DNA from 3 places in the Sporosarcina sp. OR05 genome. Region 2 is predicted to be linked to each of the others. Evidence: riboswitches for the same ligand, from Rfam matches in the RefSeq annotation. Region 2 holds a riboswitch; each other region holds the start of a gene.

Region 1 (7,942 bases), on a different contig from region 2:
CAAATAAAACCGATCGCTCCCTCTACCAAAGACGGGACGATCGGTTTTTCCTTTTTACATTTCTTGAGGTGCTTGCATGCCTAACAGTCGCATTGCTTCCGTCAGCACAATGGTCACACTATGGATGAGTGCAGTACGATAAGGAAGTTGGGCTGTATCGGAGAGCACTTTTACATTTCCGTAGAACGAATTGAATGCTTGTGCGAGATCGACGGCATATTTTGCAATAATGGAGGGATCTAATTCGTCCGTTGCACGCTTGACGACTTGCGGGAATTGCTCAAGCAACTTAATCGTTTCCCATTCGTAGTCATTCACTTCAGTCACTTCGAATGAATCAACCATACCTGCTTTTCGCAAAACGGAGTGCGCGCGGGCATTCGTATATTGAATATACGGTCCGGTTTCACCTTCGACTTGCAACATCGACTCCAAGTTGAATTCGATATCGTGTTTGCGGTGTTGTTTCAAGTCGCTGAATAAAATTGCCCCGACCCCGACAGCTTCTGCCACTTCGGATTGATTGGCAAGTGTCGGATTTTTCTCTTCAATCGTCCGTTGAGCCAGCTCAATCGCTTCTGTCAGTACTTGTTCTAGCAAAACAATTTTTCCTTTACGCGTGGACATTTTCTTTCCACCTTGTAAAATAAGCCCGAACGGTACGTGGTGCATCTCTTCTCCCCATGCATAGCCCATCTTACTGAGCACGTGCTTCACTTGAGTGAAATGCAAACTTTGTTCATTCCCCACAACGTATATGGATTTGACGAAATCATACGTGTTGTTACGATCGATTGCTGCGGCCAAGTCGCGTGTCGCGTACAACGTAGCCCCGTCTGATTTTTTGATTAAACAAGGCGGCATCGTCTCGCCGAGGTCGACAACTTGCGCACCGTCAGATTCAACTAATAAACCCTTTTCTTCGAGTTCTTCTACGACAGGCAGCATTTTATCATTGTAGTACGCTTCTCCGTTATACGAATCGAACTCCACACCTAGCAAGTCGTAAATACGTTGAAATTCCTTCAGCGATTCCGTTTTGAACCATTTCCATAACGCAAGCGCATCGGCATCGCCGTCTTCCAATGCTTTAAAAGCAGCACGGCCTTCGTCATTCAAAGAAGCGTCCTGCTCCGCTTCTTCATGGAACCGGATGTACAGCTTCAACAATGTTTCAATAGGTGCTTGGCGGACGTCTTGCTCATTGCCCCATTTCCGATAAGCCGTTAGCAACTTTCCAAATTGGGTACCCCAGTCACCGATATAGTTGATCTTTACAGGTTTAAACCCGCTTTTCTCCAGCAATAAAGCAATGGAATTCCCAATGACCGTAGACCGTAAATGCCCCATGGAAAAAGGCTTCGCGATATTTGGTGAAGAAAGATCGATTGTTACGACGCCGTCATTGCCTTCATTCGAAGACCCGAAAGTGGAACCTTGCGTGACAATCGTATGCAAAATGTCGTTTGAAACACCATTTCGGTCCAAAAATATATTTACATACCCATTGACGGCTTCTACTTTGCGAATGGAAGGGTGCTGTATAGAAGCAGCGATTTCTTCTGCAATCATTGCAGGTGATTTTCGAAGGACCTTTGCAAATGGGAAGCAAGGCAACGCGAAGTCACCTAGATGTGCATAAGCAGGACGCTCCAACGCATGCTCTTCCAACGGGATCGGACTGACAGACTGTAAAATTTCCAAAATCACATTTTTCATTTCCTAAACTCCTTTTTAGGCATAATAAAAAGCCTCCATCTCAAACGATTGAGACGAAAGCTTGTTCCGCGGTACCACTCAAATTGCCTGCAATCCAGGCCACTTTCTCCTAACGGCGAGACACCGGCTTCTCCTACTGAACTCAGAAAAGCATCTTCGAAGTGCGCTTCACGATCTCCCCTCACCAGGCTCCCACCCCCCCCAGCTCGCTACAGAAATAAAAGACCGTTACTCTCTTCATCATCGATATTGTATCTGAATGTACCAAAATGGAAGTGTAATGTCAATAGGCACTGCGAGTAGATGGATTCAAATGAAAATTATTCCTTTACGAAAAAAGAAAATGCGAAGATTGCTTCTCCCTTAATCTCTCCATTCCATCGAAGGATGGCGGAAAAATAGTATCTCCCCGGTTCCTGAGGGCCTTTGAAAGTGTGGCTGCCATTGTTCTCATCTAGGGTTTCAACTGTTGTTTCTTCGCCTTTAAAATGTTGGATAATCTCCAGTTCATCTATATACCATTTTGCATCGGGGGTGTTAAAACTCGAGTTTAGCTTCATGATTACAAGTTCATCCTCTTGCTGAACAATCATCGCAGGATAGCCTTTCACTAACTCTTCTGGATCATGAGGTTGGAGGTTATTGCATTCCTTTCCTTCTTCTTCCCAACACCCGTCCGAATCGGTGGTAACTGCTCATGAACCGGTGAGAACGGGAAAACTCCCTATTATTAAGCACAATCTCCTTTAATCCCCTCGCCGCTCGACAATTTCCGAGCCGACCATTTACCCATAATAAAACTCCCAAATCTCCACCAAAAAAATAGGTCAAATCCACCTTATTATTTTCATACATGTTCTTTGCTTCAAAAGTAACTTCTACAAAATTCAACAAAAAATATACGTTCCCCTTATGAATCGATTCGTTACGACTATTCCTCATTTACAATTTCTGTTTCTATTAATCATCTTCCCTAAAATCCTACTGCCCTTTTGAAAGTTTGAAATTCAATTATAACTTTTTAGCTATTTACGATTAGAACACAACATGTTAGGGTAGTTAAAGAGAAAAGAACACTATATATAGTATTTGCGATGAAATGGTACCAAGTTCGGTTTAATAGGGAATCCGCTAGTCGGAGCTGTCCCCGCAACTGTGAACGTAGACGACCGCCTCATGACCACTGTGACAAGCACGTTGCGGGAAGGGGAGACGGAAGGATGAAACGTCAGCCAGTAGACCTGCCATTCATCGTCGAGCGACACTTTCTTCGGGGGTTGAGAAGTGGAAGTGAATCCGTGTAATGCTTATATGTAAGCATTGTTCCGATTTGTTTCTACAACTTACAACAAAGCGATGACTCCTTGGGAAGGTTGACTCATGGCTTTTTTTATTTTTAATTAACACTTAAATTCTTTAATTCCCGGCAACGCCGGTAACTAGTATAGAAGGAGCGGGATTATTTTGACAATCATGCGTGAACAGACAAGCGGAGCTGATCTGCTGGACAAGCTGCAAGCCGAATTCGGAACGGAGAAATTACAACCATTACTGCTAGCGAGCGAACGTTGGAACGAGCGTCATCCGGAAGCGAGCCGTTCGGAATGGGCGAAAGCGATGATTCTGGAGTGCTTGAGCAATATTGATGAGGCGTCTTCTTATTGGACATTCGTCGCGGCACGCATTTATTTAGATGATGTGTATGCACGCCAAACACAAGCGCGTGGTGTCGAAGTGTATACAGATTTCGCGAAAAATGTCGAAAAACTGGTGCAACAAGGTTTGTACACACCTGTACTGACAGAAAAATATTCACATGATGAGTTGAATGAGCTCGGTCGTTTCCTTGAACCGGAGCGGGACAAGCTATTTACATATATCGGGCTAAAGACACTGATGGATCGCTATGCGGCAGTGAATTTTGATAAACAACCGGTCGAGTTGCCACAAGAACGTTGGATGATTATTGCCATGACGTTAATGCAAAACGAAACGGACAATCGTCTAGGGAAAATTGCTGAAGCGTACTGGGCGATGAGCAATTTGTACATGACCGTTGCAACACCTACTTTGTCGAATGCCGGAAAGCCGCATGGTCAGCTATCAAGCTGTTTCATCGACACGGTTGATGATTCCTTACAAGGTATTTATGACAGCAACACGGACATTGCCAATTTGTCGAAATATGGCGGTGGAATCGGTGTATATATGGGGAAAGTCCGTTCACGTGGGTCCTCCATCCGTGGGTTCAAAGGAGCATCCAGTGGTGTGCTTCCGTGGATTAAACAACTGAACAATACTGCAGTTAGTGTCGATCAGCTTGGCCAACGCCAAGGTGCGATCGCAGTGTATCTTGACGTGTGGCATAAAGACATTTTCACATTCCTTGACCTGAAACTGAACAACGGGGATGACCGTCTGCGTGCGCATGATATTTTTACAGGCGTTTGTATGCCGGATATTTTCATGGAGCAAGTCGAAGCGCGTGCCGAGTGGCATTTATTCGACCCGCACGAAGTCCGTACAGTGATGGGGTATTCGCTCGAAGATTTCTATGATGAGTCAAAAGGGCAAGGCAGTTTCCGTGAAAAATATGAGGAATGTGTAAACCATCCTTCATTGACGAAAGAGACAGTTCCTGCGATTGAAATTATGAAACGCATCATGCGAAGCCAATTGGAAACAGGGACGCCATTCATGTTTTATCGTGATGAAGTAAACCGGGCGAACCCGAACAAACATGAAGGTATGGTGTACTCAAGTAACCTCTGTTCAGAAATCATGCAAAACATGAGTGCGACGCAATTTGAGTCCGTAACGCTTGAAGATGATATTGTCGTCACACGTTCAAAGCCAGGCGATTTCGTTGTTTGTAACTTGTCTTCAGTTAACCTTGGACGTGCTGTACCGGCTGACGTTTTGGAAAGATTGATCACGATACAAGTGCGCATGCTTGATAATGTCATTGATTTGAATAAAATCCCGGTTGTCCAAGCGCAACGGACGAATTCCCGTTACCGTGGAATCGGACTTGGAACATTCGGTTGGCACCATTTGTTAGCATTGAAAAATATTCAATGGGAATCCGATGAAGCAGTGGCGTACGCGGATGAACTCTATGAAAAAATCGCCTTCTTGACGATTAAAGCTTCAATGGAATTGGCGAGTGAAAAAGGGGCTTATCCATTGTTTGAAGGCTCTGATTGGCACACTGGTTCTTATTTCGAGAGACGCGATTACCAATCGGAAGAATGGCAGGAGCTACGTGCGAATGTCGCAGCAAACGGGATTCGAAACGGCTATCTGATGGCGGTTGCGCCGAATAGCTCAACTTCGGTCATCGCAGGTTCAACAGCTTCCATCGACCCGATTTTCAAGCCGTTTTATCACGAGGAGAAAAAGGATTACAAGTTACCGGTCATTGCACCAGATTTGGACCACAACACGTACGATGTGTACCGCCGCTCCGCGTATATTGTGGACCAACGTTGGTCGATTAAGCAGAATGCGGCTCGACAACGTCATGTCGACCAATCCATTTCGTTTAACGTGTATGTGCCGAACAACATCCGTGCGTCCGTCTTGCTCGATTTGCATATGCAAGCTTGGAAGTCCGGCATGAAAACGACCTATTATACACGTTCGACGGCTTCCGACATTGAGGAGTGCGAATGGTGTCATTCCTAATTGCGTATGCTTCGTGGAGCGGCAATACGCAAGAAGTGGCGGAACTAGTAGAGGAAACGTTGCTGCGTGAAGGAATGGATGTGACTGTGCATCGGATTGGTTTAGGGCCTGTACCAGATCCCCGCCAATTCGATGCGATGATCGTCGGTTCATTCACATGGGATAAAGGGGCGACGCCGGACGAAGTGAAAGATTTTGTCTTGGACGTCGGATATAAGCCGGACAATGTATACGTATTTGGAACGGGTGATACGCAGTTTGGCGGAGACGACCTGTTTTGCAATGCTGCAGTGAAGCTCGCGAAGTTTTACGCGTCACGCATGGCTCCCCTGAAAATTGAACAAAGTCCACGTGGCGCGCAAGAACAAACCGTCATTGACTGGGCGAAAGGAGTTTTACAACAATGGAAACACTCACACGCGTTAAAGTGCTGAATCCAGCGAATCCAAATAAATCAACAGCGATTTTTGGTGGAAAAGCGAGCGGCATCCTGAATTGGAATGACCTTGCACATCCACATTTCTATACATTACGACAAAAAATCCGTTCACTATTTTGGACGGCGAATGAAGTCGATATGACACAAGATGTTAAGCAGTTCGGCAACTTATCGAAAGCCGAGCAGGAAGCATTTTTGAAAATTATCGGTTTGCTGGCGACACTTGACGGACCGCAAACGGTCATTGCGATGAAAATTGCAGACTTTGCAACTGATCCTTCGGTAAAATCGATCATGGCAACAATTGCCGATCAGGAAAGTGAGCACAACCACAGTTATGCTTACGTGTTATCATCCGTCACGACATTGGACAAGCAGATGGCTTCATTTGAAATGGGACGTAGCGATGAAGTACTGATGAAGCGAAACGAACGGATTGTCGACATTTACAACGAATTTGCAGAGAATCCGACAATCGAAACCGTGTTGAAGGCGATGGTCTATACGACGCTATTGGAAGGCCTATTCTTCTATAGTGGCTTTGCGTTTTTCTACAATCTTGCACGCCACCAGAAGATGGTCGGAACGTCTACAATGATTTCGTATATTAATCGCGACGAGTTACAGCACGGAAAAGCAATTAGTGACATTTTCCGCGCAACCCTTGCCGAAAATCCTGCCTACAATACAGAAGAATTTACGGAATGGATTTACGACCAATTCCGCCACTCCGTTGAACAGGAAATCATCTGGAGCAACTATGTGCTTGGTGGAATCGAAGGGATCGACTTGGACGAAATGGCTGGCTACGTCAAATACCGTGCAAACAAAATGTTGCGTATGCTTGGTCTAAGCGAAATCTATCCAGCGTACACGGATAACCCGATGAAGTGGATCCGCGCGTATGTCGATAGTTTTGACGATACAAAAACCGATTTCTTTGAGCAAACATCGAGACAGTATGTGAAGACAAGCGATTTGAACGGGTTTGATGATTTGTAAGGTTATGTACAAATGACTAGTAGGGAAGGACACCTTTTCGATGTGGGAAGGGGTCCTTCTTTTTTGTGTGCGAATTGAGGCTAGTTAATGAAGATTTAAAGTGCGAATCTCATTTAACAGGAAATGGATCTATATGATAAACTATCAATACCAACAATTAGGAGGAAAGAGAGATGGAAATTTACTTTTTAGGGGCAATTGCACTCGTCGCAGTGTTTTTTGTCATTACGTATGCTGTTCGAATAGGCATTGATACGTCTAAGCAAATGCGGGCCATTAGAAGGGAAATGATTGCACTGAGGAATCAGGTAAAACGACTAGAAGAAGACAAATGAGCTCGTATCGTTCATCGTATGAAGAAGACGACAAATAATGTCGATAAATGTCGAATTGTAAGGAAGGAGAACATCAAACCGCGTGAAATGGATAAAAGAGGCTATTTTTCACGCGATTTGATGATTGAAGGAAATGATTAATTGAAATAGGTAGCTTCGTTTGGACGATTTTCCAACATCTTGATTAAATTTAACAGTAACCGTTTCTCCATCTCTCCACGTAAATACAATGGATGCCATTTTCCGAGTGCGTTATGCGCCTCGTGCAGTTTTTGGATTGCCCCGTCAGCATCACCATGTCGATACAATTGTAGCGCCTGTCGTTTGAAGTCGATAACTTTGTCGACTTTGCTGATTGATTGGAGCAGCGCTTCGACTCCTAGGTAACTTGTCAGCTTTCCTTCGAACAACAAAGCTGTCGCAAAAGTAATTGCAGCCATATCGGCATAATAGTCAGGCTTGTTGACGTCAAGTTTGTCAATAACCGGTTGTGCAAGGGCGGTTACGCGGCTTGCTTCATTCGGAAAATAGTAATACCCGATCGTTTGCAAGTAGATTTTACTCATAGGGTCGTCGGATTGAACGAGTAATTCTAGTTTCTGAATGAATGCTGGTGACCACTCCTTCACGTCTTCCACTTGCAAACTTTTCGTCGCCATGGCATACCCCGTAAGCATGACGGTATCTTGCTTTGTTTTCAGCTTTTGTAAGACCAACCCATCCGTCATGACGCTGCTTGCCATAGCAGGCTTCAAGTTCA
Region 2 (7,942 bases):
CCTCAAGCGACGTCAAATGCTGTCCGACATCGTAGCCCGTCCAAATACCTGCAGTGAGGGAAGGGGAGTAGCCGATTAAATATTGGTCAGAAATTGTCGTTCCGGATTTTGCTGCATACGGCCGAGATTGCTTCGAACGCATGGACAGTCCTGTTGCAATCGAGTAATCATTGAACACCGGGTCGAACATGCCTGTCAATAAATGCGTCAGCACAAATGCATCTTGTTCAGTAAGCGCGCGCTTCGTCGTCAGTTTCGGTTGTTCATAAACCGTCTTGCCTTCGGAGTCTGTGATGGAAATGATTGTCGTCGGTTCTACGAGCAATCCGCCCGATGAAATTCGGTTATAGGCATTCGTCATTTCTAACAAAGACACTTCCGACGTCCCTAAAGCGACAGCAGGGGATTCCTGAAATTCAACGTCTATCCCTAAACGGTTCGCCATCTTATTAAATTTCTTGTACCCGATATCTTCCAACGTTTTGACCGCGTAAATATTATCCGAAATGGCAAGTGCTTGTGCTAATGAAATCGGGTGTCCGGCAAATTTCCCGTTCACATTTTTCGGCTCATACGTCGACCGTCCTTCATCATACGTAAAGATCGTCTTTTCTGTAGACATGAACGTCAACGGGTTATAGCCGCTTTCAAGCGCAGCTGCATACAAAATCGGTTTCATCGCTGACCCGGGTTGGCGCTTCGCTTGTGTTACACGGTTAAAGGGACTTTCCGCATAATTCGTCCCGCCGACGAGCGATGTAATTGCACCGGTTTCAGGTTCTATGGAAATGAATCCAAGCTGCAATTCGTTTTCCGGCATCCACTTTTCAATGTACTCTTCAGCCGTCTGTTGGTGATGAGGATCCAAAGTCGTTCGGATTGTCCAGCCACCTTCAGCAGGATAACGCCCTTTTTTACTTAGTATTTTCTCTGCTTCCCGCCATACTTCATCCAAAAAATACGGCGCAGCTCGTTTCATATCTGCCCATTCTTCCGTTTTCAACGCAACCGCCGTTTCTTTCGCACGTGATTCTTGCACTTCTGTGATGAAACCTTGGTTTTCCATTAATGAAAGAACGAGCAATTGGCGCTCTCTCGACTTTTCAGGATTGGCGACGGGCGAATAGACAGAAGGTCCTTTGGCAATCGCTGTAATGATTGCCGCTTCCTCAAGCGTCAAATCCTTCGCAGCCTTCGCGAAATAAAACCGGCTCGCCGCCTCGACACCATACATCCCGTGTCCGAAGTAAACGGTGTTTAAGTAGCCTTCTAAAATGACATCTTTCTCGTAAAAGATCTCCATTCGATACGCATACAATGCCTCTTTAATTTTTCGACTCCACGATTTTTCGTGTGTCAAAAACAAATTACGGGCATACTGTTGGGTAATGGAACTGGCCCCTTCAGCCTTACTCATCGTCTTAATATCTTTTAATATTGCACCGGCAATTCTTTTATAGTCAAAACCGTTATGTTCATAAAAATTACGATCTTCCGTTGCAATGACCGCATCAATTAAAAACGGCGACACGTCGTCCAAGCTGACCCAATACCTGCGCTCTGCTGAAAACTTATCACCAATCTGACGACCATTGTTGTCCAGGAAAACACTCGCCTTTGGCACGCTCAAAGAAGGGGCGCCTGTAATTTGCGCATACAAACGAAGACTAATTAACACCGTGAAAAACGCGGTCAACGCTGTGACTGACAATAGGAGTAGCATCCGTGTTGCTGTGCGCATCTTCCTTTTCTTTTTAAAATCGGCTCTCTTCATTGGCAATCGATCCCCCAATCTTTATGCAGTCAGTATGCGACAGCAAGGCGAAGATTAAACGGCATTCCTATGAAAAAGCACGACTTTTCATTCCAATCAGTAGATGTATGGAAACGACAACGGAAAAAAGTTATAATGGATAGTATTTACGAGCACGCTCGACAAAAGCAGGACGTAGAAATCGATAGAGTAAGGAAGTGTTCTTGTGGAATCAATCAAGGACGGTCAGCCCGTAGACGTCCGGCTCCAATCGTCCATTCAGCATGAAGGACAAGTAGCAGAGCCGCACGAACTGACAGCTGCGGGGATATTGATAAAAAAAGCGGGTAAGACGTATTTGCAATTTGAAGAAGGCGGGCACGCTGAACCTGTCAAAACAATCGTCAAATTGGACAAAGACGACGCATTCATCATGCGCAAAGGTGCTGTGCAAATGCGCTTGCCATTCACAGCAGGTGACATTCGCCCTGGCACATACGGCAATGGACCGGTCGCGTTTAACCTACTCGTCAAAACGACAAAACTGGAAGTGACAGATCGTCGATTCACCGCCCACTACGAATTGCATGCGGACGGCGCACGACTCGGCACACATGAACTACTCATTACATATACGGAGGGACACGCATGAACGCAGTTGAAAAAATCCAACAAGAAATTAAAGAAGCATTCCACCAAGCCGTCATCGCGGCAGAATTAGCGGAAGCAACCGACATCCCGGACATCCTACTCGAAACACCAAAAAACAAAGAGAACGGTGACTATGCGACGAATATCGCAATGCAGCTCACAAAAATTGCGAAAATGCCTCCTCGTGCAATCGCGGAAGCCATATTGGAAAAACTCGATACATCGTCCACGTCCATCAATTCTGTAGAGATTGCTGGTCCAGGGTTCATGAACATCCGACTGAAAAGCGATTATTTAGGAGATGTCGTGAAAACGGTGCTTGCCCAAAAAGAAGATTATGGCCGCTCGACTTACGGTGAACAACAGAAAATCCAAGTTGAATTCGTTTCGGCAAATCCGACGGGCGACTTGCATCTAGGACATGCACGCGGAGCATCTATCGGGGATTCATTGTGCAACATTTTGGATTTTGCAGGCTTTGACGTCTCACGTGAATATTACATTAACGATGCAGGGAACCAAGTGAACAACTTGGCGATGTCAGTGGAAGCGCGTTACTTCCAAGCACTTGGAATGGACAAAGACATGCCTGAAGACGGCTACCACGGGCAAGACATCATTGACATTGGGAAGAAATTGGCGGAAGAATTCGGAGACAAATATGTCCATGTTGGAGAACAAGAACGGCAAGACTTTTTCCGCAAATACGGCTTGGATTATGAATTAGGGAAGTTGAAAAAGGACCTTGAAGACTTCCGTGTACCTTTTGACAACTGGTTCTCTGAGACATCCCTTTATACAGATGGGAAAATCGGAGTTGCACTCGACAAATTGCGTGCAAACGGGCATGTGTATGAAGAAGACGGGGCGACTTGGTTCCGCTCCACAACTTTCGGGGATGACAAAGACCGCGTGCTTATTAAAAACGACGGCTCCTACACGTACTTAACGCCGGACATTGCTTACCACGAAGACAAGCTGCGTCGTGGATTCGATAAGCTGATTAACATTTGGGGAGCAGACCACCATGGCTACATTCCACGTATGAAAGCAGCGATCGAAGCATTAGGCTACGACCGCGACACGCTTGAAGTAGAAGTGACACAAATGGTGCAACTGTACAAAGACGGCGAGAAATTTAAAATGAGTAAGCGTACCGGCAAAGCGGTCACATTGCGTGAACTCGTCGAAGAAGTCGGCCTAGATGCCGTTCGTTATTTCTTCGCGATGCGTTCATCCGATGCGCAAATGGACTTCGATTTAGATCTTGCAATTTCAAAATCAAACGAAAACCCGGTGTACTATGCACAATATGCACATGCACGGATTTCATCGATCTTGCGTCAAGCAGGCGACGCAAACCTTGCTGCTTCAACAGATCACGTCGAGCTTTTACAAACGGAAAAAGAACTGTCACTGTTGAAAAAAATCGGGGACTTCCCACGTCTTGTGAGCGACGCAGCAAGACTACGCTCACCGCATCGGATCACGGTCTATATCCAGGAACTCGCAGCTGAATTCCACAGCTTCTACAATGCGGAAAAAGTGCTTGACCCGGAAAACCATGATCTATCAGAAGCACGCCTAGCACTCATCACGGCAACACGCACAACAATCGCCAACGCCCTCAAACTCATCGGCGTCGCAGCACCTGAAAAAATGTAACCCCATTTCGCCCTTCCGTCAACGAGACGGAAGGGCGAATATTTTGAATCGTGTTGGTGCCTGTCCCCGAAACAATTCACAATTGTTTCGGGGGCAGGCACCAAAAAAATAGGACTGTCGACATTGTCGAAATGTATAGTATAATGAATCAGAATTGAAAATTACATACCCAAACATGAAGGTGCCCCGCTTCCAACGCCGGGGTTAAAAGGGAAGTCGGTTCAATGCCGACGCGGTCCCGCCACTGTATGTGCAAGCAAACTGCAAGTGCCACTGGAATCGTTCCGGGAAGGCGCAGCGAGCGTTACGCACGAGCCAGGAGACCTGCCTTCATGAATCACCCGTACCCTACGAGGATAGGTTTGGTGAAAATCGGTACAAGCAAGTTAGAAACGTCGTACCGGATTTTTACTGAGCACATTCCTCCGTTGACAAACGGGGGATTTTTGTTTGGACAAAACAGGAGGAACGAGCAATGAAGAAGTTTTTGCAATTACTACTCATGGCCGTGCTCGCGACATTCATGCTTGCGGCATGCGGTACAGCGGACGAGCCGAAAAAAGAGGAAACGCCTGTAACTGAAAACGGGCAAGCAGACGGACAAGAAGCGTCTGAAGAAGCAGCATTCCCTGTCACCTTGACAGATGCTGTCGGCAATGAAATCACGTTTGAAGAAGCACCAAAAACAATTGTGTCCATGATGCCAAGTAACACAGAAATCCTTTTTGCCCTTGGTTTGAACGAAGAAATCGTTGGCGTCAACGATTATGATAATTACCCTGAAGAAGCATTGGAAAAAGAAAAAATCGGCGGCATGGAGTTTAACGTCGAAAAAATCGTAGCGATGCAACCGGATGTTGTCTTCGCACACGAATCCGGTCTGAGCACTGGTGAAGAAGGCTTACAACAAATCCGCGATGCGGGCGTTCAAGTGTTTGTCGTGAAAAACGCAACGAACTTTGAAGAAACATACACAACGATTGAACAAATTGGTCAAGCGACTGGAAAAACAGCAGAAGCGACAACAATTATCGAAGACATGAAAGCGAAAGTCGCTGAAGTGATCGAGAAAACAGAAAAAGTTGAAAACAAAAAGCGTGTATTCATCGAAACATCCGATGCACCTTCCATCTATGCACCGGGTAAAAACACGTTCATGCAAGAAATCTTGGACATGATCGGTGCGGAAAACGTTGTCACTGAAGAAGGTTGGGTGATGATCAGTCCTGAAGAAATCGTCAACCAAAACCCTGACGTTATTATCGTCATGTATAGTTATGTGCCGGACATTATCGAAAGCGTGAAAAACCGCGATGGCTTCGGTGACATTACAGCCGTAAAAGAAGACCAAGTCATTCAAGTCGATGAAAACTTGACGAGCCGTACAGGTCCACGTCTTGCACTCGGTCTAGAAGAAGTAGCGAAAGCAGTATATCCAGAGGCTTTTGGTGAATAAAGCAACCATTGCCTACATCGTGTCCGCCGCCACATTACTCGTGGCGGTCTGGCTCGGTGTTTCAATCGGAACGGTACATATTCCTATCAGCACATTTTGGGATGCATCCGATACGACGGCAACGAACATTTTATATAAAATTCGCATGCCACGTGTTATCTTAGCTGGACTAGTCGGCGCCTCGCTCGCCATTGCAGGAGCCGCATTCCAAGGTTTATTAAAAAACCCACTTGCTGATCCATACACCCTCGGAGTGTCATCCGGCGCCTCTGTTGGTGCGGTTATGACACTCTTTTTTGGCTTGTCCATTCCGATTGTGGGCACATACACCTTACCGTTTTTCAGCATGACCGGCGCAGCAATTACAATGTTTCTCGTCATCGGCTTCGCACGTCTCGTCGACCGTTCCATGAAAATGGAGACGATCATTTTGACAGGCATCATCTTCGGGTCCTTCTTAGGCTCAGTTCTTTCATTAATGATTGCCCTCACCGGCGAAGAACTCCGCCAAATTATCGGCTGGCTTCTCGGAAGTGTGTCCATGCGCGGTTGGAATTACATTCTCATGATCCTACCGTTTGTCGTCATCGGCTCCTTCATTCTCTGGTTGAACCGTCGCGAATTAAATGCGATGCTATTCGGAGAAGAACGTGCCCATCACTTAGGCGTAAACGTTAAAAAACGAAAATTTATGATCCTTATCGGCGGCTCCATCTTAACAGGTTCCGCTGTCGCAGTATCCGGTACAATCGGCTTTGTCGGCCTCGTAGTCCCGCATATGACAAGACTCATGTGGGGGTCTGACCATCGTCATTTACTGACATTATCATTCTTAAATGGTGCATCATTGCTCATCATCTGTGACTTGATCGCCCGCACAATTATTTCTCCGACAGAACTACCAGTCGGCGTCATTACTGCATTTATCGGTGCACCGGTGTTTGCGTATATTTTCTACAGACAGAGAAGGAAAGGGGCGATGTGACATGCTGCAAGTGAAAAACGTATCGGGCGGCTATGGCAAAGAGCCGGTTGTTCGCGATGTAACGTTCCAAGTGGCAAAAGGGGAAGTGCTCGGTATTCTTGGGCCGAACGGCAGCGGGAAATCGACGTTGCTCAAAATCATTTCAGGCATTTTGCCGAAACTGACAGGCACCGTCCATATCGACGGGCAAGACGCTGCGGTTTATTCCCAAAAAGAATTTGCACGGAAAGTCGCCGTCCTGCCACAGCTCCATGCGCACGCCTTTTCCCATACCGTAAAAGACACCGTCTCCCTTGGCCGGTACCCGCATCAGTCCGGTCTCTTTTCCACCTGGTCGGAAACGGATGAAACAGCCGTCCAAGAAGCGATGGCGTACACAGGCATTACACGCTATGAACATACGCCGATCGAGCTATTGTCAGGTGGTGAGCAACAGCGGGTTTTCGTCGCCCAAGCACTCGCCCAGCAAGCACCCATCCTCTTATTGGATGAACCAACCAACCATCTCGACATTGCACACCAGCAGCAATTGCTCGACACAATTCGAAAACATGCCGTCGAAAAAGGAGTGACCGTCATTTCCGTTTTCCACGACGTCAACCTCGCATCATTATATTGCGACCGTTTGCTTCTCATGGACAAAGGGACTATCTCAGCAATCGGTGATCCGCAAGACGTCATTCAAGAGACGATCATCGGCTCCGTCTACAACGCGCGCATTAAGACACAGCCGCATCCGGAGCTCCCGAAACCGCAAATGACGTTGTTGCCTGATACAATGGATACGAAACCGTTCATTGTCAAGAAAGAACAAATTACCATCTCTGCGGACCACGTCGGACTGCGCACCGAAAAGCCGTTAAAAACTGTCTCATCCGCCGTCCATAACGCCGGCACAGGCTGGTACCGCGCATTCGTCAACCGTCACGTCGACGCCGACTACAATATCGACAATGTCAAAGCGGAAAACGAAGCCTATCTTCAACAACGTGGCTACCACCTGACAGAAACCGTTGGCATGATGACCGCGGTGACGACCGAACACGCAGAAGTTGGTGAATACAAAGGAGACTTCGGCACCGTCCTCATCATGGTCACTGCTGGCGTCGGCAACGCAGTCGATGTGTCGCAAGCTCTTTACCGGGACCGGCCGGAACGCATCGGTACCATCAACACATGGATCATCGTCAACGGGCACTTATCCGAAGAAGCCTTCATCCAAGCGATGATTACAGCGACCGAAGCGAAAACGAAAGCGCTCCAAACCGAAGCAATCACCGACCCGTTGACCGGCACGATCGCAACCGGCACATCCACCGACAGCCTACTCGTCGCTGCCACCCAAGAAGGTGAGGCGTTGCCATATGCGGGCCCCATCACGCCCCTCGGTAAATTAATTGGCCACGGCGTCTACGATTGCACCGTCCGCGCC
Region 3 (7,942 bases), on a different contig from region 2:
TTTCATAATTACAATTAAGTGGAATGCGTATTTCTTCATCATCAAAATACCTTCTGCTCCCTTTAACATGAATCAGTCGAAAGGTATCTTCCTGTTCATTCAATTCACAAATCCTTTCAAGTGCTTGATAATTCGGCGTCCAACTGACGATTACACTAAAGGGTCCCCGATTCTTTATGGCATCTATTACTTTTGTGAAAATTGTATCCGTATTGTAATCCGCTTGAATAGGATAGATTGAATGAGGTGGACAATCCTCTATTAGCTGGTCTAATTTACAAATAGTCCTGCCAATAACTGAAACGATGTATCCTTCTTTCGCTAAATAGCGGCTTACGCCAGCTAACATTCCAGTCCCACCGATAACTAGTACATGCTGTTGACTCAATAGACTTTTTCCTCCTGTTGAGTACCTTTGTTCATCTCTATATAATTCTTAGCTAGATAGTATGCGCTTACCGAAAACAATTGCGTAATTTGTCTCTCTCGAATCATCTTTTCAACACTTTCAAAAGGATACCTTTTTACATCTATTACTTCCGTTTCATCCAAGTCTTGCTCAAACGCATAGTAAGCATCTTTGATTAAAAAGGTTATTACTTTATTCGTCTGCGTCGCTGGATTCACCAGGAATTCCCCTAATAGAATAGGTTGTTGCATAGAAACATATCCTGTCTCTTCGCGCAACTCACGTACAATTCCTTCCGCATACGTTTCCCCTTCTTCAACTTTGCCTGCAGGGATTTCCAAGAATATATCTCCACCAGGATGACGGTATTGCTCGACGAGAATGATGTCATTTTCCTTCGTTAGGACGATTGCATTTACCCAATCTGCATATTCGTTCACATAATAATCTTGAATGATCGTTCCGTCCGGCATTTGGCACGTATCTCTCCGTAAATTACCAAATGGTGATTGATAGACGTTCTCCGAGTTTAATACTTCCCATTTCTTCAACGTAATTCCCCCATTTACAACTTATGTACGTTACCTTTTGTTATCCATTTCTCCACAACCTCATTGAAAAGTTGAGGTTGTGCGACTGGAAAACCATGTCCCATATTTGGAATAAAGAGTTCTTTGCAGTTTACATAGTGTTCGACGATTTGTTTGACCGATTTCTTTAGTATTCTCGTCTCTCTTTCACCAACTGTCACTAAAATTCTCACTGTACTATTAGATCGATTTTCTGGAAGTGCATATGACATGTTTTCCTTTAACATTTGGATAAGCGTTGATGGTTTCAGTTTCACACTGTCTTCATAGTATTTTTCGAAGTATTCTCCATCCATATAAAGCTGCTTCGCTTGAACTTTCGCAAATGATCGGCTTTTGACCAACGGAAAAGTTAGTAGGATTGTCGGGGCAATTAATGGTAATACATATTTCATCGGAATGACTGTCGCACTGTTGATAACTGCTGACGTAATAAGAGTCGGCGCAAGATCAATCATCTCTAAACAGATTTGAGCACCAATTGAAAAGCCAATAATATGTATGTCCTTGCCAGCTCCCTTTTCTTTGATTAAGTCAATCATCTCTTCTGCATTTCCCCGAATTGAAAATTCTTCTTCATTCCTTCTAACTCCATGTCCTTGAAGGGTTGGTACGATACAATGGTAGTGACTGAAATCGTCAATTTGCTTATCCCACATCCACCCCCCTACACCTCCCCCGTGCAAAAAGAGCAGGAGAGGTGCGTTTTCATTACCATATTCTTCAAAGTGCATCACTTCATTCATTCCTTATCATCAAAATTTAAAATGTGCGTCGTTTCTGAAGCGGAATCATCGAACGAAAAACCACATGCACGATAAAATGCGTCTGCTTTCGCTGATTCTGTCCGAACGGTAATCTCTTTAAAGTGCTTCTTGGCATGATTGATGATCGCGTTTTGAAGCAACGTACCGACACCCTGACGTCGATATGCTTGTAACACATAAAATCTCCGTAATCGAGCTACCTCGTGATTTTCTGAAAAAGGAGATTGATTGATGCCTCCGATAGCGACGACTTCACCTGTATTGTTTTGAACACAAAACAGCCCTTCCCCTCGTTCGTCGAATGTATTTGAACTGTCTTCATAATCGTTCACTAAACGAGTAACAAAACGATATCCTTCATCTTCGCTTTCTTTCACAAGCCTTGAAATATCAATCGTGCGCAAGTTCTCAATCTGTTGAACGACATAATTCATAGACTTCCCCCCTCAATTTTCTCACCTATCTCTACATTCTACAAAGTCTGTCAAAAAGCCTGCTTATTCTAGTAAAACAGTATAAGTAAGCCGAATCCCTCCTGACGGATTCGGCATTACATTAAAACGAATAGTCAACGCGCATCGTCGCTGTAATGACTAACTGTCCTTTCTCAATGGGTGTTGTTGATTTTTCTGCGGCGACAGAATAATACGGAGTAGGACTTACACGATTCACTTCCTCTACAATTCTTATTGGCTGAGGAGGAACGGCCAGTTGCATAGAATTTGCGATAGTTTGGGCTTTCGTCTGTGCATCTTGCAAAGCAGCTACAATGGCTTCTTGTTCATACATTGATGGATCTTCGACGCTGAATTGGATGCTTGAAACACGATTTGCACCGTTCGCAACCGCTGTATCGTTGACAATGCCAACTTGATCAATATTCGTTAATTTCACAGAAATGGCGTTGTTTACTTCATATCCTCTAAATACTTGTTCCCCGTCGACGTAATCATATTTTGGATAGATCGTATATGAAACGGTTTGTATATTCGCTCGAGGAATGCCTAGTTGTACGAACGATTGGATCACTTGATTTATGATTGCGGCATTTTCTTCTTGTGCCACACGGACTTGCTCGTCTACAGTACGCACTTCAAATTGAATGGTTGCTACATCTGGTTCAACAGCAACCTGCCCATTACCGACGACTGTTATCTTCCTTACCGGTTGGCGAAAAACGTTCTGGTAATACAACGAACTTCTCCCTTCTTCATTCAGTTTCTTTACTCTATGCCAAATGAGTAGGTGCTAGTAAAAGATATTTCCATTCTAGTAAGCGTTTACAACCTAGCAACCTGTACCTATCAGTCCTCTAGCAATGCTACTAAATCCGAATCTTTAGTTGACAGATATTTTTTACTATGCTAACTTTAGGCATCACTACTAATCTAATAGCTATGGAAATAGGTGGTCTGATTTTGGTCAGATCTTAAATGGGAAGCCGGTGCTCAATCCGGCGCGGTCCCGCCACTGTAACGGCATATTGCCGAAGCCAGATACCAGCCTATTTGAACAACGCTGCTAACCTACGGTGAATGGGGAGGTGTTAGACGATACGCAAATGAATTGCGTGCTTTTTAAGCATGCATTTACCCGAAAATCGGGATACACGTACATTTCTAACATTCCGTAGAAATGTATTTTTTTATGCACAAAAATCCAAAATTGAAGGAGACGAGACAGATGACAGTAATTAGTAGTACAATCGGCTATCCGTATATCGGTGAAAACCGTGAGTGGAAGAGAGCGTTAGAATCATTCTGGGCAGGCAAAACAAGTGAAGAACAATTGTTGCAGGTAACAAAAGACATTCGTCTTTCCCGTTTACAAAAACAAAAAGAGAGCGGCATTGACCTCATCCCCGTTGGCGACTTCACGCTCTATGATCGTGTGTTGGATACAGCAGTTATGTTCGGAATGATTCCTGAACGTTATGGCTGGAATGGCGGGCAAGTTCCTTTATCTACATATTTCTCAATGGCACGTGGCAATGCGTCTACAGTTGCGTGCGAAATGACAAAATGGTTCGATACAAACTATCACTACATCGTCCCTGAATATGAGGGTCGCAAACTGGCTGTAACCGAAAACAAGCCCCTCATCGAATACCGTGAAGCAAAACAAGAGCTTGGCATTGAAGGAAAGCCGGTACTCATTGGACCGTATACATTCCTGAAGCTTTCTAAAGGTTATGAGACAAAAGATATTCCAGCTTTCTTACTTCAATTACTACCACTCTACGAAAAAGTACTTGTAGAATTGCAAGCGGAAGGAGTCGAGTGGATTCAATTGGATGAGCCGATCCTTTCCACTACTATTACACAGGATGAAATGAAAACCGTTCATGAAATCTATTCACAACTTCAAAAAGCGGTCACACAAAGTAAATTATTCATCCAAACGTATTTCGATTCAGTTGAATGGTACGAAGAGACAATTGCCCTTCCGGTTGATGGGATTGGCTTGGATTTTGTACACGGATTGAAAAACAATCAAAAGAGTCTAGAGGCGCATGGCTTCCCTGCTGATAAAGTATTTGGAGCAGGCGTGATTGACGGTCGAAACATTTGGCGCGCAAACTTGCAAAACAAATTGGCGTTATTAGATACACTTCAGCAACATGTGTCAGTTGAAAATTTATGGATTCAACCTTCTTGTAGCTTACAACACGTTCCTGTGACAATTGCATCCGAGCAAAAATTGGACTCGACCATTAAAACGGCACTTGCTTTCGCAGATGAAAAAATTGTTGAAGTAGCAACTCTTGTGAAAGCTGTTCGCGAAGGAGCCGACACTATTGTTCATGAACTTCGTGAAAGTGTTGAAGCATGTGAACAGCTTGCTCAATTACCCGCTCGCAATCGCCAAGATGTTTTGCAAGCCGTCAACAACATCGGTAACGTACCAAGTAAACGCCCTACACCATTTGCAGAGCGTCGTGTAAAACAAGAAGATGCATTTAACTTACCTTTATTGCCGACAACTACTATTGGAAGTTTTCCTCAAACACCTGAAGTACGTGCAACGCGTACGAAATGGCGCAAAGGTGAAATTACGGAGCAACAGTATGGTGATTTCGTATTCGATGAAATTAAACAATGGGTCGACATCCAAGAAAAGATTGGCCTAGACGTATTTGTACACGGTGAATTTGAACGGACAGATATGGTCGAGTACTTCGGCGAAAAGTTGGACGGCTATGTATTTACAGAAAAAGCTTGGGTCGTTTCCTATGGATCCCGTTGTGTAAAACCGCCAATCATTTATGGAGATATTGCATTTGTCGAACCAATGACTGTCAAAGAATCGGTCTATGCGCAATCTCTTACGGACAAGCCGATGAAAGGGATGCTGACAGGCCCTGTTACGATGTTGAACTGGTCATTTGTACGTGACGATCTTTCCCTTAAAGATGTGACGTACCAAATCGCTCTTGCCCTACAAAAAGAAATTGAAGCGCTAGAAGCAGAAGGTATTCATATGATTCAAGTCGATGAGCCTGCACTACGAGAAGGTTTACCGTTGAAGAAGGACGAATGGAATGAATACTTGGATTGGGCTGTAAATGCTTTCCGTATTTCCACTGCTACCGTCCAAGATACGACGCAAATCCATACCCATATGTGCTATTGTGATTTCAATCATTTCATCGATTCCATCAGTGCACTAGATGCTGACGTCATTTCCATTGAAACGTCAAGAAGCCATGGAGAACTTGTGCATGCATTTAACACGTTCCATTATGACAAAGGAATTGGATTAGGCGTTTACGATATTCACAGCCCGCGTGTCCCATCTGTAGAAGAAATGGTGGAAATCATTGAAAAAGGACTAGAAGTTCTGGACGTGAAACAGTTCTGGATTAACCCTGACTGCGGCTTAAAAACAAGGAAAAAAGAAGAAACAGTCGCTTCGTTAGAAAACATGCTTACAGCAACGAAAAAAGTTCGTGAACAACTCACTGCAGTAAGTTCAAACTAAAAAAAGTGCTCCTTCTCTCACATTTGAAGAGAAGGAGCACTGGTTTATAAAAATAATCACCAAAAATCACCAATAAAGCGAATCAAGGGTCTTACTAACCACACAAGCAGTCTAAATGGAAGAAAGAGTAGTTCTGGGATGAAAAACAATACATCTAACAGAAAATCCGAAAACCGATAACGTTCATTTTGCTCTTTACGAACGGTCCTTCTTCTCATGCACCCATCCTCCACACTTCATTATTAGATCGGTAATGTGACAGCAACCATTAACAAAAACAGAATCGCAATATAATTAACCGAATACATGAACATGACATATGCCCATTTATCATCGTCTTTTGTAAAGAAACCTCGAATGGATACAGCAAGGAAACCGATGTTCAAGATCGTTGCAAGGATGATAAACACCATACCTAATGAACCTAAGTAAAATGGCAACGGCAGTAAGCACGCAATATAGACAAACATTTGGCGCTTCGTCATCTTAAATCCGCGGACAACCGGCAACATGGCAACATTCGCAGCTTTGTACTCATTGTATTTTCTCATTGCAATCGCGAATGTATGCGGCATTTGCCAAATGAACAAAATCATAAACAGCATGATTGGGACAATATGATAAGCCGGTGCAATCGCCGCCCACCCAATCATTGGCGTAACTGCTCCTGAAACACTTCCAATAACCGTATTCAAAGTGTATTTACGCTTTGTCCACATCGTATACATCACTACATACGTAAACCATCCAATGAATCCATATACTGCTGCTTCAAACGTGGTGAACAGTAACATGATGAGACCAACTGCAGACATTGTAATTCCGATTCCTAATACAGTTCTTAATGAGAAATGCCCGGTAACAGTTGGACGTTGTTGCGTACGTTTCATCACTGTGTCGATATCAACGTCATACCAATTATTCAAAACGAGTGCCCCGCCCATAAGGATGGTACTCCCGATTATCGTTAGCCAAAACAGCTTACTGTTAGCGAACAATGATCCACCCGTGAAGTGAAGTGCAAGCCAAAATCCCACAAATACCGGTAGCGCATTGGCAAGTAGGACGGGTGCTTTAAATAGTGATTTCAAATCTGCAATGAGTGTGCTTGATCGCTCATTCTCAAGCGCAGGACTTTTTTCGTTAAAAGTAATATCCATTTCTTTCGTCATCTATATACGCTCCTTAGAGGTATTCTCTATTATCATCCTCCCCATCATATCATTTCAAGCGACACAATTTAAACGTTTATCGCTTTTTATTTGGAAAATCCTTTACTTTCCTAGTTAGTTCGTCACAAATAATTCAAAAGTGGTTAGATGTGACACCTGTCTGATTTCGACAAAGAATTCTATTCTTCTTGCAATATCAAACAGTACGAAATGAAGTAATACATTTAATATGTATTATTGTCCAAGCATCAAACCGAATGTAATTGCGAAGAAGAAAATGACAGCATAAATCACAAAAATAAATGCAAATACACAACCCATAACGATCAAATAGGCTTTCGCAAAAGTATTTCGTCTTTCTTGTTTATCCGTCGCCCAAATAATGAGCATGATAATATTAACAATCGGCAAAGTGATTAATATGATTGTTATAATCCACTCTTTTAGCGACATCGTTTGGTTCGTTTCCATACATGACTCCCCTTTCTTGTCTATTCTACGAACATGTTGCACAGAAGTTTCATGTTAAATGACTAACAGTATATCTTCGCAGATTAGCGGTTATGTTAAGTATATAGGAAGGAATGAAAGGGCGTGACATGGACAATGAAGAAAATTGGATTCTTTATAATTACTGTGCTTTCATCAATGTTGTTTGCTTGCAGCAATCAAAATCTTGTTTCTGACAAAGAAGCAAAAGAAATCGTGGATACATATGACATTACAGCTTTTTCAGTCGTTATTGATACGAATGAACAAAGTGAAGTGCTTTCCGCCAGTTTCACAGAGAAGAAAGACCGATCTGAAGCAGAGTATTCCCATAAGAAAGACGAAGTACATCTACATGGTAAAAAAGCGTTGGACAAAATAAACGATGCACTTGAGAAAATGAAGCCTACTCCAGAGACAGAGGAAACTGAATTGATCAAGCAAGTTGCAGAAGCATTCGAGTTCGCTGATTACAAAATGATAAAAATTGAAATCACTTTTAAAGGACATGACAGCAAAGAAATCATGTTTTCA

What was found. A riboswitch is a leader RNA that binds a small molecule or an ion and turns the genes downstream of it on or off. The one in region 2 is predicted to bind cobalamin.
Region 1: another riboswitch for cobalamin. It lies ahead of NRI27_RS12710 (ribonucleoside-diphosphate reductase subunit alpha); the one in region 2 lies ahead of NRI27_RS11780 (ABC transporter substrate-binding protein).
Region 3: another riboswitch for cobalamin. It lies ahead of metE (5-methyltetrahydropteroyltriglutamate--homocysteine S-methyltransferase); the one in region 2 lies ahead of NRI27_RS11780 (ABC transporter substrate-binding protein).

The regions. Positions count from the first base shown of each region.
Region 1 covers NZ_JANKJL010000008.1:108,330-116,271, forward strand. The annotation lists gene argS (arginine--tRNA ligase) at 55-1,719, opposite strand; T-box leader at 1,766-1,972, opposite strand; gene NRI27_RS12705 (hypothetical protein) at 2,040-2,330, opposite strand; cobalamin riboswitch at 2,803-2,982, shown strand; gene NRI27_RS12710 (ribonucleoside-diphosphate reductase subunit alpha) at 3,193-5,406, shown strand; gene NRI27_RS12715 (flavodoxin) at 5,391-5,840, shown strand; gene NRI27_RS12720 (ribonucleotide-diphosphate reductase subunit beta) at 5,810-6,847, shown strand; gene NRI27_RS12725 (hypothetical protein) at 7,021-7,182, shown strand; gene NRI27_RS12730 (M50 family metallopeptidase) at 7,320-7,942, opposite strand, start outside.
Region 2 covers NZ_JANKJL010000007.1:78,831-86,772, reverse strand. The annotation lists gene NRI27_RS11795 (transglycosylase domain-containing protein) at 1-1,774, opposite strand, end outside; gene NRI27_RS11790 (YwiB family protein) at 1,980-2,405, shown strand; gene argS (arginine--tRNA ligase) at 2,402-4,069, shown strand; cobalamin riboswitch at 4,232-4,415, shown strand; gene NRI27_RS11780 (ABC transporter substrate-binding protein) at 4,545-5,525, shown strand; gene NRI27_RS11775 (FecCD family ABC transporter permease) at 5,518-6,510, shown strand; gene NRI27_RS11770 (adenosylcobinamide amidohydrolase) at 6,512-7,942, shown strand, end outside.
Region 3 covers NZ_JANKJL010000002.1:82,017-89,958, reverse strand. The annotation lists gene NRI27_RS04700 (Rossmann-fold NAD(P)-binding domain-containing protein) at 1-388, opposite strand, end outside; gene NRI27_RS04695 (NUDIX hydrolase) at 385-960, opposite strand; gene NRI27_RS04690 (alpha/beta fold hydrolase) at 975-1,745, opposite strand; gene NRI27_RS04685 (GNAT family N-acetyltransferase) at 1,742-2,200, opposite strand; gene NRI27_RS04680 (SIMPL domain-containing protein) at 2,322-2,960, opposite strand; cobalamin riboswitch at 3,155-3,288, shown strand; gene metE (5-methyltetrahydropteroyltriglutamate--homocysteine S-methyltransferase) at 3,450-5,747, shown strand; gene NRI27_RS04670 (hypothetical protein) at 5,804-5,965, opposite strand; gene cyoE (heme o synthase) at 5,990-6,919, opposite strand; gene NRI27_RS04660 (hypothetical protein) at 7,154-7,390, opposite strand; gene NRI27_RS04655 (YusW family protein) at 7,514-7,942, shown strand, end outside.